2 regions of the Companilactobacillus bobalius genome follow, and region 2 is predicted to be linked to the other one. Evidence: predicted binding sites of a transcription regulator. Region 2 holds the regulator's gene; the other holds the start of a gene.
The links. The regulator HrcA, encoded in region 2, represses chaperone genes, less so after heat shock. The targets are predictions, from matches to a motif close to TTAGCACTCNNNNNNNNNGAGTGCTAA.
Positions count from the first base shown of each region.

Region 1: the regulator HrcA is predicted to act here: its motif matches at 1,612-1,638, upstream of LKACC16343_RS06140 (ATP-dependent Clp protease ATP-binding subunit).

Region 1 covers NZ_MYFM01000003.1:224,162-227,591, forward strand. The annotation lists gene LKACC16343_RS06140 (ATP-dependent Clp protease ATP-binding subunit) at 1-1,564, opposite strand, end outside; gene LKACC16343_RS06145 (phosphocarrier protein HPr) at 1,891-2,157, shown strand; gene ptsP (phosphoenolpyruvate--protein phosphotransferase) at 2,157-3,430, shown strand, end outside.
Region 2 covers NZ_MYFM01000010.1:27,228-30,657, forward strand. The annotation lists gene dnaK (molecular chaperone DnaK) at 1-416, opposite strand, end outside; gene grpE (nucleotide exchange factor GrpE) at 456-1,022, opposite strand; gene hrcA (heat-inducible transcriptional repressor HrcA) at 1,039-2,085, opposite strand; gene ribF (riboflavin biosynthesis protein RibF) at 2,255-3,199, opposite strand; gene truB (tRNA pseudouridine(55) synthase TruB) at 3,212-3,430, opposite strand, start outside.

The DNA of each region.
Region 1 (3,430 bases), on a different contig from region 2:
CATACCCTGGAGGCGAACCAATTAACTTAGAAATTGAATGTTTTTCCATATATTCAGACATATCGAATCTGATCATTGAATCCTCAGAACCGAATAGTTCACGAGCCAATTGCTTAGCAAGTTCAGTCTTACCAACACCGGTAGGACCAACGAATAGGAAGGAACCAATTGGACGTCCAGATTTGTTAAAACCAACTCTGTTACGACGAATAGCTTTAGCTACATCACCAACAGCCTTATCTTGACCAATGATATGTGACTTCAAATCAGGTTCCAAATTCTTCAATTGGGCTTGTTCATTAGATTGAAGTTCCCCAACAGGAATATTAGTTTTTTCTTCGACAACTTTTTGAATATCTTTTTCAGTAACAGTATTATTATCGGCTGGTTCGTTCTTAGCTCCATCTTTCATTTCTTGGAACTTTGTAACTTGGTCACGATAATAAGCAGCTTTTTCGTAATCTTCATTACGAAGGGCAGCTTGTTTTTGGACTTCAGCATCAGAGATCTTGTTGTCTAAGTCAGCCATATCGACATGATTGATTTGGAGATTCTTTTTAGAACCGGCCTCATCAATCAAATCGATGGCTTTGTCAGGCAAGAAACGATCTTGGATATAACGAGCTGATAATTCAGCAGCCGATTGGATAGCTTTGCTTGAGAATTTAACATGATGATAATCCTCATATTTTGGTTGAATACCCTTCAAAATTTGAATGGTTTCATCAACACTTGGTTCATTTACTTGAACAGGTTGGAGACGACGTTCAAGAGCGGAATCTTTTTCAATTGTACGATACTCATTTAAAGTAGTAGCACCGACTAATTGCAGATCACCACGGGCTAGGGCAGGTTTCAAAACGTTACCTGCATCCATACCACCTTCAGCGTTACCAGCACCAACAATTTCATGAATTTCATCGATGAATAAAATGATTTCCTTATTCTTTTGTAATTCATTGATTAGTTGTTGCATTCTTTGTTCAAATTGACCACGAACACCAGTACCTTGGACTAATGAAACTACATCCAAACGTACAACATGTTTATTTTGTAACTTTTCAGGTACATCGCCATCAACAATCTTTTGTGCAAGACCTTCGACAACAGCGGTTTTACCTACACCTGCTTCACCAATTAGAACAGGGTTGTTCTTAGTTCTTCTATTTAAGATTTCAATTACACGGTTTATTTCCTTGTCACGACCGATAATGGGATCGATTTGACCTTTTTTAGCAAGATCAGTTAAATCGACACCATATTGATCTAAGACTCCATTACCTCTAGGTCTGCGACCATTTCCATTGCCGCCACCAGTTTGAGTTTGAGGACCTTGTTGCTCGAAAGCATTAGGTTGTTGAGCACCATTTAGTGCGTTAAACAAGTCTTCGAAACTAGAAAATCCACCAGATGGATTTTGTGCCATATTATTCATACCTTCGTTAGCTTGATTTCTTAATTTCTGATAACAGTCCTGACAGAGATTGATTTCTGTTCGTTGACCGTTAACACTTGTATATAAATGAATTGTCGCTTCATTTTTATGACAATTCTGACAAAGCATACGCACCCCACCTTTCCTTTTGAACAGGATACAACGGTAGTATATAATTAGCACTCGACTAATGCAAGTGCTAAGTCTTGAATTTTTAGAAAATAATCTTTTTAGTAGAAGAAAAAAATATTTTTTTCAAATTTAATTGAAAAAGTTTAATAATATAAACGCTTTCAGCGTCAGGGGTTGTAAGCGTTAAACGGCTTATCACACCTGACTTATCTTGCTATTTTTTAAGCAAAGCCCTTGTGAAAAATAAGAGATAATGGTAAATTAATTAGTGAATATTTGTAGTGTAACTACAGAATTTTATATTATATGGTGAGGTATTAATTATGGAAAAGAAAGAATTTCACATTATTGCAGAAACAGGTATCCACGCACGTCCAGCTACAATGCTAGTACAAGCAGCAAGTAAATTTAGTTCAGATATCAATATTGAATTCTCAGGCAAATCAGTTAACTTGAAGTCAATCATGGGTGTTATGTCACTTGGTGTTGGCCAAGGTGCTGACGTTACAATTACTGCTGATGGTGACGATGCTGCTGATGCAGTTGCTGCTATTACAGAAACAATGACAAAGGAAGGATTGGCAGAATAATGGTTAAAACTATTAAGGGAATTGCAGCTAGTGATGGTATCGCTACTGCAGAAGCATACCTTTTAGTTCAACCAGATTTGTCTTTCACTAAGAAAAGTATTTCAGATGCTGATGCAGAAATCAGTCGTCTTAAGGATGCTATTTCAACATCAGATGATGAGCTTACAAAAATCAGAGATACCGCTAAGGAATCTCTAGGTGAAGAAGAAGCTCAAGTTTTTGATGCTCACAAGATGATTTTGGCTGATCCAGAATTTACAGGCGCAGTTGAAAAAGAAGTTTCAGATAAGAGTGTTAATGCTGAACAAGCATTGCATGATGTCTCAGAAAACTTCATTTCAATTTTTGAGGGTATGACAGATAATCCATACATGCAAGAAAGAGCAGCCGATGTCCGTGACGTTACAAAACGTGTTATGGCTCATTTATTAGGAGTTGAATTACCAAATCCAGCATTGATTGACCATCAAGTTGTCATTGTTGCTCATGATTTGACACCTAGTGATACAGCTCAATTAAACAAAAAGTATGTAAAAGGCTTTGTTACTGATATTGGTGGTCGTACAGCCCATTCAGCTATTATGGCACGTTCACTTGAATTGCCAGCTGTTGTTGGTACTGACACAATCACTACTGATGTTAAGGCCGGAGATACAGTTATCGTTGATGGTTTAAGCGGTGCTGCTATCATTGATCCTTCTGATGATGATATCAAGAAGTATCAACAAAAAGCTAAGGACTTTGCTGAAGAAAAAGCAGAATGGGAAAAATTAAAGGATGAAGCTTCAGTTACGGCTGATGGCAAACACTTTGATATTGCTGCTAATATCGGTACACCCGATGATCTAGAAGGCGTTGTTGAAAACGGTGCTGAGGGTATTGGTTTGTATCGTACAGAATTCCTATACATGCAATCAGATAGTCTTCCAACGGAAGAAGATCAATTCAAGGCTTATAAGAAGGTTCTTGAAGGAATGAAAGGTAAGCCAGTCGTTGTCCGTACTATGGATATCGGTGGTGACAAGCATTTGCCATACTTACCACTTCCTGAAGAAATGAACCCATTCCTAGGCTACCGTGCTATCCGTATCAGTTTGGATAGACAAGAAATCTTTAGAACTCAACTAAGAGCTTTGCTTCGTGCATCTGCCTTTGGTAACTTGCGTATCATGTTCCCAATGATCGGTACATTGCAAGAGTTCAGAGATGCCAAGAAGGTCTTTGAAGAAGAAAAGGCTAACTTAGTTAAAGATGGTGTAGAAGTTTCTGATGA
Region 2 (3,430 bases):
TTCAAACCAGCAATCTTACCGGCATCTTTAGTAGCTTGTCTTTGTGAATCATTGAAGTATGCAGGAACAGTGATAACAGCATCTGTAACTTTTTCACCTAAGTAGTCTTCTGAGAACTTCTTGATGTGTTGTAGAATGAATGCTGAAATTTCTTGTGGTGTATATGATTTGCCGGCTACAGTAACCTTGTAACCTGCTTCACCCATATGACGCTTGATTGATGAAACTGTATCTGGGTTAGTGATTGCTTGACGCTTTGCAACTTCACCAACTTGGATTTCACCGTCTTTAAAAGCAACAACTGAAGGAGTAGTTCTTGCACCTTCTGGGTTTGTAATAATCTTTGGAGAACCGCCTTCAAGAACGGCTACAGCAGAGTTTGTAGTACCTAAATCAATACCAATAACTTTTGACATAAACCTTAACCTCTTTTAATTTTCTTATTTAATTATTTACTATTGAGCAACAACGACCATTGCTGGACGAAGTACACGATCTTCTAATTTATAACCCTTTTGTAAAACTTGAACGACTGTATCCTTCTTATGCTTATCATCAGCAGGAACAGTTTGAACAGCTTGACTATCTGCTGGATCGAATTTCTCACCAGCATTGTCAATAACAATCACATGGTTATCTTCCAATGCCTTAGCCATATGTTGTTGAACCATTTCAATACCTTTTTTAAGTTGCTTACTGGCATCATCGTCAGCATCAACTGCCAAGGCACGTTCAAGATTATCAATAACGGGAAGAATCTCAGTTGCCAATTTTTGACCATCATACTTAAGAATATTAGCAACTTCTTTACTATGACGCTTGTTCATATTTTGAAGTTCAGCTTGTGTTCTTAAGAGATTGTCTGACAACTCATCATTCTTAGCCTTAAGATCTTTGATTTCTTTATCTTTAGGATCAACCAAAGCATCCTTTTTAGCTGATTTTTTATCAGCTTTCTTATCAGTCTTGGGAGCTGCTTCTTTAGCAGTCTTCAAATCTTGATCTTTTTCTTTATCTGCCATTACTTCCTCCTAAATTTCAAGAATCATCATACCTTGAATAATAATCAATTAATCTTTTGGCTAATTCAACTCTGAACTCACCAAGTAAACCTATCAACTGTGAATAATGCATTGTCGTTGGCCCTAATAAAGCAATAACACCTTTACCATGATGACCAACATCATAATTAGCAGTAATAATACTGTAATTCTTCAATGCATCACTCCCAAGTTCACTTCCTAAACGAACCTTAATGGCATCGTCAGAAATACTTGGATCAATCAATTTTCTTAAATCAGTACTTTGATTGATGATTGAGAACAACGATTGAACTTGCGATAGATCATCATTATTAGCATAATTTAACAAATTCAATTGTCCATCAACGTAATACTTCTCAGCACCAGCCTTCTTAAAGAGCTGATCCATCATATCCAACAAACCATCAGTTGAATACATATATTCGGAAAGAATTGCTGGAACATCGGTATGAAGCATCTGAACAACTTTAGGCAAAGGCTGTCCAACTAACTTATCGTTTACAATGTTAACAATCTTTTCAATTAATGAAGTATCAAAATCATCATCGATTGTATAAATATTATTCTCAACATTATTATCACTTGTGACAATGATTGCCATAAGTTGATGTGGATTCAAGGGAACGATTCTAAAACCTGTTAAAAGAACTGAACTGCTCTCCGGTCCTAATGTGATTGCTGTATAACTAGTTAGATGAGATAAAATCTTGGCAGATTGTTCGATAATATCATCAATTTGATGATATGTTTTACCAAAGTCATCGTCAATTCTCTGTGCTATATCTTGCGGTACACTAGTTGGTTGTACCAGATGATCCAGATAATAACGATATCCCATCGCTGAAGGAATTCTGCCTGATGAAAGATGAGTTTTCTCGAGGTAACCCACTTCTTCAAGCACTGCCATTTCATTTCTGATTGTCGCAGAACTTACATGAAAAGGTAATTCATTCATCAATGTCTTCGAACCAACCGGCTGGCCGGTATCTGTGAATATGCGCACGACTTCTCTCAAGATTGCATCTTGACGTTGTGATAGCATTATACCGTCCTCCTTTTTAGCACTATTCATACCTGAGTGCTAACAATGTAAAATATAACAATCTATCCCTATAGTGTCAAGTATGCACGCCCAATTTTTGGAATTATTTGCTAAAAAGTTTCAGAAATCAAAAAAGAGAACTCTTGATGACATCTCTATTGTCATTTACTCAAGTTCTCTTTTTTTTTGGTAAAACTTTAAGCGAATTAATCTTATCTAATTCCAATTGTTTGACTAAACCTTTTGCTCCATCAAACTTAACTTCACCACGTAAATATTTAACCCATTCTAGTGCCACATGCTCACCATAAATATCAGCGTCAAAATCGAAAATATTAGTTTCAATTGTAACTCCAGTATTCTCTTTGAAGGTTACATTATAGCCCACAGATGTCATCGAATTGTACCAAGTATCGCCGACCTTAATTCTTGTGGCATAAACCCCAATTGAAGGAATTAACTGATTACCCTCGGTTGCCAAATTAGCTGTTGGATAACCTAAAGTTCGACCTCGTTGTAATCCATGAACCACCGTTCCCTGATTCTGATAAGTGTAGCCTAAAAATTTATTGGCTTCTTCTACTTTATTCTCGGAAATAAATTTCTTAATCGCACTAGAGCCAATCTTTTGATCATCTAAAACTTGTTTTGGTACAGTTACAATTTCAAATTTATTGTGTGAGTACTGTGGCAAGGTCTGCATATTGGCAACATCTTTCTTCCCATACGTATAATCAAAGCCAGCTACGACAAATTTAGCGTTTAAATCAATCATATATTGATCAACAAACTCTTGAGGTTTCAATTGTGCAAACGTCTGACCAAATTCAACAAAATAGAGCTGATCAACTCCAAGCTTTTCTACTAACTCAGCTTTTCGGTCCATTGTCGAAAGATATTTATAATCGTTTTCGTATTGATACACCGTTCTGGGCGAACGATCAAAGGTCAATAACACTGATTTTAATCCATGCTTCTGAGCAAGCTCTACCCCTGTTTTGATAACCTTTTGATGACCAAGATGTACCCCATCAAAAAAACCCATGATCAAAACTGTGTCCTCAGTTGGACGTTGCTGCTTGAGAAGCGGATGTTTAACTTTAATAATCTGCATTTTCAATCTCTTTTATTTATTATTTAATAACATTAAATCTGGAATCCACATATTTCTTACTTTATCATACTTGTAAAGTGCTTTGGTTACTCCTGCTCTTTGAACTCGCAAACGATCTTCTATATCTGAATCGATTTCCGGTTCTAAGAAGCCGCCATGCGATACACGTACTTCCCACTCTTCATCTGTTAATTCATGCTTAGGGACATAGCTCAGGACCTCATCAATTGA